DNA from 3 places in the Streptomyces sp. NPDC060028 genome. Region 1 is predicted to be linked to each of the others. Evidence: riboswitches for the same ligand, from Rfam matches in the RefSeq annotation. Region 1 holds a riboswitch; each other region holds the start of a gene.
What was found. Region 1 has a riboswitch for thiamine pyrophosphate ahead of thiC (phosphomethylpyrimidine synthase ThiC). Riboswitches for the same ligand answer to the same signal wherever they lie in the genome.
Positions count from the first base shown of each region.

Region 1 (3,247 bases):
CTCCTCGGCAACCAACTCGCTGTTGGCCACGGAACCCATGCTGCTGTTCGCGATCGAGAAGAGCAGCAGCAGCGGCAGCGCGGCACCCGCGTAGGCCAGAACCAGGGTGTTGACCACCGAGGCGATGTGGTCCCGCCCGATCCGGATGGCCGCCCGGTACAAACCACGGGGGCCCATCGCCGGGTCGGCCTGGTGGAGTTCCCAGACCGCCGAGGTCTGGGTGACCGTCACGTCATCGAGCACGCCCAGCGATCCGATGATCACTCCCGCGAGCAGCAAACCGCTCATGTCGATGCTCGGGTAGAGCCCGTGGATCAGCCCGGTGTTGTCGTCGGTGTTGCCGCTGAGGAACGCCCAGTCGATGAACAGCGAACCCAGCAGGCCGATCAGCAACAGCGAGACGAGCGTGCCCAGGACGGCGACCGACGTACGCGCCGTGAGCCCGTGGCACATGTAGAGCGCGATCAGCATGATGGCGCTGGCCCCGACGACCGCGACGACCAGCGGGTTCGAGCCCTGCAGGATCGCCGGGAGGATGAAGAGGGTCAGCACGGCGAAGCTGACGACGAGCGCGATGAGTGCGAACAGCCCGCGCATCCGGCCGACCAGGACGACGGCCACGGCGAAGATGCCGGCCAACAGCGCCATCGGGAGCTTGCGGTTCACGTCGATCACGGAGTACTGGAGGTCCCGGGGGGCGTCCGGCGCGTACGCGACCACCACTTCCTGACCGTCCTTCAACTGCCGTGGCGCGCCCGGCTGGACGATCTCCACGAAAGTGCGGCCCTCGTCCGGTCCGGTGGCGACCTCGACGGTGGCCTTCTTGCACTCGCCGGTCTGCGCGGCCTGCGCCTCGCGCCCCTCGGGCGTGGAGGTGTCGCCGGTGGGCGGTACCTGCGAGGCGTTGACCGATTTGCAGTCGACCTGCGCCAGCGAGACGACCTTGCCCTGCTGGGTCTGGCGGTCGAAGCCCACGCCGGAGCGCTCGTGGGCGGGGGCGCCGCCCGGCCAGAGCACCACCATGCCGATGAAGACGGCGGCGGTGAAGGGGATCAGCACGGCCGCGATGACCTTGCGCAGGTGCTTCGAGACCGGGGCCGCCGGGCCGTGGCCGTGGGAATGTCCGTGCGCGTGCCCGGGGCCCGCATGCGCATGGTCGGCGTGACCTGGATGAGCCGTGGGGTCAGTGGGCTCGGTGGGGGTCTGAGGCAAGGACGTCACCAGCAGATCATCGCAACAGATGAGGGGGCCCACTGTTCAGCACGCCACACATGACGCTAGCGTGGGGGCACCTTTGCACAACGCGGGAGCTCGGAGCACCGGGCTGAGAGGGCGCTGATCACCGTACGCGCGGGAAATGCGTACGGGAAGAGGCTGCGTCGACCGCCGAACCTGTTACCGGGTAATGCCGGCGTAGGGAGATCAGGTCTCATGACCATTCAGGACGCACGCACGCCTGCCGTCAGCCAGGACGCCGACGGCCAGACCGAGCGCCAGCCCGGCTGGCACAAGGGATACCTGGCGGGCTCCCGCCCGGACATCCGGGTGCCGGTCCGCCAGGTCCACCTCACCAACGGCAAGGACGTCACGCTCTACGACACGTCCGGGCCGTACACCGATCCGCAGATCGAGACCGACGTCCGCCGGGGCCTGGCGCCCCTGCGCGAGAACTGGATCATCGGCCGCGGCGACACCGAGGAGTACGCGGGCCGCCCCGTGCGCCCCGAGGACGACGGCATCAAGCACACCTCGCCCCGCGGTGGCCTCAAGAACCTCGACGCGGTCTTCCCGGGCCGCCCGCGCCAGCCCCGCCGGGGCCGTGGCGGCGCCGCCGTCACGCAGCTCGCGTACGCCCGCCGGGGCGAGATCACCCCGGAGATGGAGTACGTCGCCATCCGCGAGAACGTCTCCCCCGAGGTCGTCCGCGAGGAGATCGCCGCAGGCCGCGCGGTGCTTCCCGCGAACGTGAACCACCCGGAGATCGAGCCGATGATCATCGGCAAGCGCTTCCTGGTGAAGGTCAACGCCAACATCGGCAACTCCGCGGTCACCTCCTCGATCGAGGAGGAGGTCGACAAGATGACGTGGGCGACCAAGTGGGGCGCCGACACGGTCATGGACCTCTCGACCGGCCGCAACATCCACACCACCCGCGAGTGGGTGCTGCGCAACTCGCCCGTGCCGATCGGCACCGTGCCGCTCTACCAGGCGCTGGAGAAGGTCGACGGCCGGGCCGAGGACCTGACCTGGGAGATCTACAAGGACACGGTCATCGAGCAGGCCGAGCAGGGCGTCGACTACATGACGGTCCACGCCGGCGTGCTGCTCCCGTACGTGCCGCTGACGGCCCGCCGCAAGACCGGGATCGTCTCGCGCGGCGGCTCGATCATGGCCGCGTGGTGCCTGGCGCACCACAAGGAGAACTTCCTCTACACGAACTTCGAGGAGCTCTGCGAGATCCTCGCGGCGTACGACGTCACGTACTCGCTCGGTGACGGCCTGCGCCCCGGCTCCATCGCGGACGCCAACGACGCCGCGCAGTTCGCCGAGCTGAAGACGCTGGGCGAGCTCAACACGATCGCCAAGCGCCACAACGTGCAGACGATGATCGAGGGCCCGGGCCACGTCCCGATGCACAAGATCAAGGAGAACATCGACCTCCAGCAGGAGATCTGCGAGGAGGCGCCGTTCTACACGCTCGGCCCGCTGACCACGGACGTCGCGCCCGCCTACGACCACATCACCTCGGGCATCGGCGCCGCGATGATCGCCTGGTGGGGCACCGCGATGCTCTGCTACGTCACGCCCAAGGAGCACCTGGGCCTGCCGAACCGCGACGACGTGAAGACCGGCGTCATCACGTACAAGATCGCCGCGCACGCCGCAGACCTGGCCAAGGGCCACCCGGGCGCCCAGGAGTGGGACGACGCGCTGTCGGACGCGCGGTTCGAGTTCCGCTGGGAGGACCAGTTCAACCTGGCCCTCGACCCGGACACGGCCCGCGCGTTCCACGACGAGACGCTCCCGGCCGAGCCGGCCAAGACCGCGCACTTCTGCTCCATGTGCGGGCCGAAGTTCTGCTCGATGAAGATTTCCCAGGACATCCGTCGTGAGCACGGCGGAGACCTGAAGGCCGAGGAGATCCAGGCGGGCATGGCGGAGAAGTCCGCCGAGTTCGCCGCCGCCGGCAACCGGGTCTACCTCCCGCTCGCCGACTGATCGCGGACGGCTTTCAGTGAGCGGTGGC
Region 1 covers NZ_JBHWVJ010000122.1:15,168-18,414, forward strand. The annotation lists gene ACFWBF_RS34800 (YibE/F family protein) at 1-1,254, opposite strand, end outside; TPP riboswitch at 1,294-1,437, shown strand; gene thiC (phosphomethylpyrimidine synthase ThiC) at 1,432-3,219, shown strand.

Region 2 (3,247 bases), on a different contig from region 1:
CGCCAGGCCGCGAACCGCCCGGCGCCCAGGACCCTGGCGGCCTCCTCCTGGCGCGGGTCGAGCTGCGCCCAGAGCCCGCCGACCGTCCGTACGACCACGGCGTAGTTGAAGAAGACGTGCGCGAGCAGGATCGCCCAGACCGTGGTGTCGAGCCGGATCCCCCACAGCTCGTCCAGCAGTCCGCCCCGCCCCACGAGGGCCAGGAAGGCGGTGCCGACCACCACGGTCGGCAGCACGAACGGCACGGTCACCACGGCCCGCAGCAGCTGCTTGCCGGGGAACTCGAAGCGCGCGAAGACGTACGCGCCGGGGAGTGCGATCAGGAGCGTGAGCGCGGTCGACGCGAGCGCCTGCCAGGTGGTGAACCAGAGCACGTCGGCGATGTCCGGCCGGGCCAGCACCTCGCCGACCCGGCCGAACTGCCAGCCCGTGTCCGTCTTCAGCCCGCGGCCGACGATCGCGGCCACGGGGTAGGCGAAGAACAGTCCGAAGAAGACGAGCGGCACGGCCATCAGGCTCAGCCTGACGGCCGTGGACCGCGCGCTCTCCTTCGGAGCACTGCTCACCGGTACTACTTCACGACGAGCGCGGACCATGTCTTGACCCACTGCTCACGGTTCTTCGCGATGGTGTCCGGGGCGACCGTCTGCGGCTGCTCGATCACGACACCGTGCTTGGTGAACAGCTCGGGCAGCTTGGCGTCCTTGACGACCGGGTTCACGAACATCTGGAGGGGCATGTCCTCCTGGAACTTCTTGCCGATCAGGAAGTCCAGCAGGGCCTTGCCGCCCTCCTCGTTCTTCGCGCCCTTGAGCAGGCCGGCGAACTCGACCTGGCGGAAGCAGGTGCCGGTGGCCACGCCCGTGGGGGCCTCGGCCGGCTGCGGCTCGCCGTAGAGCACCTCGACCGGCGGGCTGGAGGCGTACGAGACGACCAGCGGGCGGTCGCCCTTGGCCTTCTTGCCGCCCGCGGAACCGGAGAAGCGCTCGTTGTAGGCCTGCTCCCAGCCGTCGACGACCTCCACGCCATTGGCCTTGAGCTTGCTCCAGTAGTCCTTCCAGCCTTCGTCGCCGTACTTGCCGACGGAGGCGAGGAGGAAGCCGAGGCCGGGCGAGGAGGTCGCGGCGTTCTCGGTGACCAGCAGGTTCTTGTACTCCGGCTTGATCAGGTCGTCCAGCGTCTGCGGCGGGGCGATCTTCTTGTCGGCGAAGTACGCCTTGTCGTAGTTGACGCAGATGTCGCCGGAGTCGACCGGGGTGACCCGGTGCTCCTTGTCGAGCACGTACTCCGGCTTGACCTCGCCCAGGCCCTTGGCCTCGTACGGCGTGAAGATGCCGTTGTCGAGGGCGCGCGAGAGGAGGGTGTTGTCGACCCCGAAGAAGACGTCGCCGCGCGGGGAGCCCTTGGTGAGGATCTCCTGGTTCAGCGCGGCGCCCGCGTCCCCGGACTTCAGCACCTTGACGGTGTAGCCGCTCTGCTGCTCGAACTCCTTGAGGAGCGACTCGGTCACGTTGAAGGAGTCGTGGGAGACGAGGGTGACGGTCTTGGACTTCGGGGCCTCGCCGGCGCCGCCGGCGGACTTGTCCCCGGCATCGCCGCAGGCGCTGAGCGTGGTGACGCCCAGCGCGGTCGCGAGCAGGGCGCCCGCGATCTTCTTGGTGGTGCTCACTGGTGATTCCTCCTGGATGACCAGGAGAAGACGCGGCCCTGCCCGGCGCTCTGGGAGCGGCCGCCGGGCAGGGCGCAACAGCTTGAGTGATGACCGAACTTCCTACCCCGAATGACCGGGGCGAGGTTCAGAGGGTCTGCGGATGACGGTTACCGCACTCTCAGCGCTGTGGCGCTCCCCTGTCGGAATATGAAATTGGTTCGGCCACAGGGTACCTCGTGGCCGAATACGAGCATTCTTGACCGGAATCCCGGAATCTATCGCTCGGAGGCGGCGAGCTGTCCGCACGCGCCGTCGATCTCCTGGCCACGGGTGTCCCGTACGGTCACCGGCACGCCGTGGCGGGCGATGGCCTCCACGAAGGCCTTCTCGTCCTCGGGGCGCGAGGCGGTCCACTTCGAGCCCGGGGTCGGGTTCAGCGGGATGAGGTTGACGTGTACGCGCTTGCCCTTGAGGAGCTTGCCGAGCAGGTCGCCCCGCCAGGCCTGGTCGTTGATGTCGCGGATCAGGGCGTACTCGATGGAGATCCGGCGGCCGGACTTCTCCGCGTACTCCCAGGCCGCGCCGAGCACCTCGCGGACGTTCCAGCGGGTGTTCACGGGGACCAGCGTGTCGCGCAGCTCGTCGTCCGGCGCGTGCAGCGAGACGGCGAGGCGGCACTTGAAGCCCTCGTCGGCGAACCGCAGCATGGCCGGGACCAGACCGACGGTGGAGACGGTGATCCCGCGCTGGGACAGGCCCAGGCCGTCGGGCTCGGGGTCGGTGAGGCGGCGGATGGCGCCGACGACGCGGTTGTAGTTGGCGAGCGGCTCGCCCATGCCCATGAAGACGATGTTCGACAGCCGGGCCGGTCCGCCGGGGACCTCGCCGTCGCGCAGGGCGCGCATGCCGTCGACGATCTGGTGCACGATCTCGGCCGTGGAGAGGTTGCGGTCGAGGCCGGCCTGGCCGGTGGCGCAGAACGGGCAGTTCATGCCGCAGCCGGCCTGCGAGGAGATGCACATGGTGACCCGGTCGGGGTAGCGCATCAGCACGGACTCGACGAGCGTGCCGTCGTGCAGCTTCCACAGGGTCTTGCGGGTGGTGTCCTCGTCGCACGAGATGTGCCGCAGGACGGACATCAGGTCCGGCAGCAGCTCCTGCTGGAGCTTCTCGCGGGAGCCCGCCGGGATGTCGGTCCACTGCGCCGGGTCGTGCGCGTACCGGGAGAAGTAGTGCTGAGAGAGCTGCTTGGCCCGGAACGGCTTCTCACCGATCGCGGCGACCGCCTCGCGGCGCTCCTCGGGAGTGAGGTCGGCGAGGTGCCGGGGCGGCTTCTTGGCTCCGCGCGGTGCGACGAAGGTGAGCTCTCCCGGAACGGGGCGGGCCATGGCAGGTACTCCTTGTAAGACGAAAGGCGCGCCGCAGAAGCAGCGCGCCTTTCAAGAGTAACCGCCCGGCCTGTACGGGCGCCTTCCCGCAGGTCAGCCGGTGCCGACGAACGCCGCCAGCAGCAGCCACACCACCGGTGCGGTCGGCAGGAGCGAGTCGAGGCGGTCCATGATGCCGCCGTGGCCCGGCAGCAGCGTGCCCATGTCC
Region 2 covers NZ_JBHWVJ010000001.1:126,520-129,766, forward strand. The annotation lists gene ACFWBF_RS00625 (ABC transporter permease) at 1-512, opposite strand, end outside; gene ACFWBF_RS00630 (thiamine ABC transporter substrate binding subunit) at 572-1,669, opposite strand; TPP riboswitch at 1,751-1,860, opposite strand; gene rlmN (23S rRNA (adenine(2503)-C(2))-methyltransferase RlmN) at 1,927-3,039, opposite strand; gene ACFWBF_RS00640 (phosphatidate cytidylyltransferase) at 3,133-3,247, opposite strand, start outside.
Region 2: it holds a riboswitch for thiamine pyrophosphate, as region 1 does, so the genes downstream of both, ACFWBF_RS00630 (thiamine ABC transporter substrate binding subunit) here and thiC (phosphomethylpyrimidine synthase ThiC) in region 1, are expected to answer to the same signal.

Region 3 (3,247 bases), on a different contig from region 1:
CGGAGCACGGTCAGCAGGCCGACCAGGCCCTTGACGACCTTGTCGCCGTCGATGAAGGGAGCGGGTACCTGCAGGGAGCGGTTCTCGCCGCGGCGCACGGCGAGCAGCTGACCTTCCTTGACCATCTGGCGGACCCGGGTCACTTCGATGTCGAGCATCTCCGCGATGTCGGGGAGGTAGAGCCAGGCGGGGACAAGGGCGTCGATCTTTGCGTCAATCTCGGTCACGGGCACAAGCCTGCCATCTCGGACTCGCCCCCGGTACCCGAGCCGCCCCGTCCGGGTTCCCCCGGCTCTCTCCCGGCCCTGTCCCGGCCCTCTCACGGCCCTCTCCCGGCCCACTCACGGCCCCTCGCGGCTCCTTCCGGGTGACTACGCGGTCGCCGACTTGAGGGGGACGGCGGGGTCGGCGACCTTGGCCGGGTCGACCGGGGTCGCCGATTCGATCAGCTTGCGGCCCTGGGCCAGGTCGCGCGGGCGGCCCACCGCCAGCACCGCCACCAGCGCGCCCTCCCGTACCCAGCACACCGACCACGCCGGCTCCGCCGGATCGCCGCGCCACAGCATCGCGTCGGCCCCGGCGTGGTGGCCGGCGTACTGCACGAACCGCCCGAACTGCTCCGACCAGAAATACGGCACCGGGTCGTAGACCCGTACGGGCTCCCCGGCCAGGATGTTCGCCGCGACGACCCGGGGGCCCTGCAGCGCGTTGTCCCAGTGATGCACGAGCAGCCGGGCCCCGTACCGCCCCGACGGGAAGGACGCGCAGTCGCCGACCGCGTACACCCCGGGCAGGGAGGTCCGCAGGTGGGCGTCCGCCGTCACCGAGCCGTCCGCGCCCCGCTCGATGCCCGACCCCGCCAGCCACGCCGTCGCCGGCCGGGCGCCGATGCCCACGACCACCGCGCCGGCCGCCAGCTCCCGGCCGTCCGCGAGCAGCACCCGGCCGGACTCCACGGAGGCCACCTTCGCGCCGGTGACCAGTTCGGCCCCGGCCTGCGCGTACCAGTGCGCCATCGGGGCCGCGACCTCGGCCGGCAGCGCTCCCGCGAGGACCCGGTCGGCCGCCTCCACCACGGTCACGGCGCAGCCCGCCTCGCGCGCGGCCGTGGCGAACTCGGCGCCGATCCAGCCCGCCCCGACGACGACGATCGCCGGCGCCGAGGCCAGTACGGGCTTCAGCCGGGCCGCGTCGTCCAGGGTGCGCAGCAGGTGCACCCCGGGGACGCCCTCCGTGCCGGGCAGGGTCACCGGTTCGGCGCCGGTCGCCAGCACGAGCACCCCGTACGGGACCGGGCCCCTCTCGGTGTCGAGCAGGCGCTCGGCGGCCCGCAGCCCGGTGACCGTCGTCCCCAGCCGCAGCTCGATGCCGAGCGCCTCGAAGTCGATGTCGAACGCCGAGTCCTCGGCCTTGCCGAGCAGCACCGCCTTGGAGAGCGGGGGCCGGTCGTAGGGCTGGTGGGGCTCGGCGCCCAGCAGGGTGACGGGGCCGGTGAAGCCCTGTTCGCGCAGGGCAACCGCCGTCTGCACCCCCGCCATTCCGGCGCCCACTATGACGACGCCGCTGTCAGTCTCTTCCGTCTGGTCGCTCACGCCGCCCACATTAGGGGGTGTCTCGCCGATCGGGCCGGGTCAGGGAGGCAGCCTTACCCGGCCGTCGGCGGCGGGGTTAGTCTGGCCACCGTACCTATCGCGGGAGTCCGGGCGCACCGGGCTGAGAGGGAGGCTGGCCGGCCTCCGACCGTACGAACCTGATCCGGGTCATGCCGGCGAAGGGAGGGGCTGGACGCCCATGCACTCATCTCGAAGAAGCCCGGAACCGGGATACGACGTCCTCGTCATCGGGGGCGGGATCATCGGCCTCGTCACGGCCTGGCGGGCGGCCGGTACGGGTCTGCGCACCGCGCTCGCCGATCCGGCGCCCGGCGGCGGCGCCGCCCAGGTCGCGGCGGGCATGCTCGCCGCCGTCACCGAGCTCCACTACGGCGAGGAGACCCTGCTCGGGCTGAACCTCGCCTCGGCCGCCCGCTATCCGCAGTTCGCCGCCGAACTCGCCGACGCGAGCGGCGGGCTGGACATCGGCTACCGGGCCTGCGGGACCCTCGCCGTGGCGCTCGACGCGGACGACCGCCTCCACCTGCGCGAGCTGCACGCACTGCAGCGCCGCTGCGGGCTGGAGTCGCAGTGGCTGACCGGGCGCGAGTGCCGCCGCCTGGAGCCGATGCTGGCCCCCGGTGTCCGCGGCGGACTGCGCGTGGACGGGGACCACCAGGTGGACCCGCGCCGGCTGGCGGCGGCGCTGCTGGCCGCCTGCGAGCGGGCCGGCGTGAGCATCCACCGGGCGGCCGCGGAGCGACTGCTCACCGCCGCCGACCGGGCCCGCGGGGCGCGGCTCGACGACGGTACGGAGCTGCTCGCCGACCAGGTGGTGCTGGCCGCGGGGTCGCTCAGCGGCCGGCTCGCGGGCGTACCGCCGCAGGTGGTGGCTCCCGTACGGCCGGTCAAGGGCCAGGTGCTGCGCCTGACCGTGCCGGCCGCCCATGCGCCGTTCCTGTCGCGGACCGTACGCGCCGTCGTGCGGGGCAGCCACGTCTACCTGGTCCCGCGCGAGAACGGCGAGCTGGTCATCGGCGCCACCAGCGAGGAACTCGGCTGGGACACCACCGTCACCGCCGGCGGGGTCTACGAGCTCCTGCGCGACGCCCACGAGCTGGTGCCCGGCATCACCGAACTCCCGCTCACCGAGACCCGGGCGGGGCTGCGGCCGGGCTCGCCCGACAACGCGCCGCTGCTCGGTCCGACCGAACTGCCGGGCCTGCACCTGGCCACCGGGCACTACCGCAACGGGGTGCTGCTGACCCCGCTCACCGGGGACGTCATGGCGGAGCTGCTGACCACCGGCGAACTGCCGGAGATCGCGCGCCCCTTCACCCCGCGCCGTTTCGCCCTCACGCCCCAGGAGTCGTACGCATGACCATCTCCGTCTCCGTCTCGGTCAACGGCGAGGCGCGCCAGGTCGCCGCCGGGACCACGCTCGACACGGTGGTCGCCGCCCTGACCACCGCCCCGTCCGGGGTCGCGGCCGCGCTCAACGAGACCGTGGTGCCGCGCGGGCAGTGGCCCGCCACACCGGTGGGCGACGGCGACCGGGTCGAGATCCTCACCGCGGTCCAGGGGGGTTGAGCGGCATGGCTGACGACGCTTTCCTGCTGGGCGGCCGCACCTTCTCCTCCCGCCTGATCATGGGT
Region 3 covers NZ_JBHWVJ010000097.1:5,901-9,147, reverse strand. The annotation lists gene ACFWBF_RS32225 (Rv2175c family DNA-binding protein) at 1-227, opposite strand, end outside; gene ACFWBF_RS32220 (NAD(P)/FAD-dependent oxidoreductase) at 372-1,592, opposite strand; TPP riboswitch at 1,682-1,794, shown strand; gene thiO (glycine oxidase ThiO) at 1,792-2,973, shown strand; gene thiS (sulfur carrier protein ThiS) at 2,970-3,182, shown strand; gene ACFWBF_RS32205 (thiazole synthase) at 3,188-3,247, shown strand, end outside.
Region 3: it holds a riboswitch for thiamine pyrophosphate, as region 1 does, so the genes downstream of both, thiO (glycine oxidase ThiO) here and thiC (phosphomethylpyrimidine synthase ThiC) in region 1, are expected to answer to the same signal.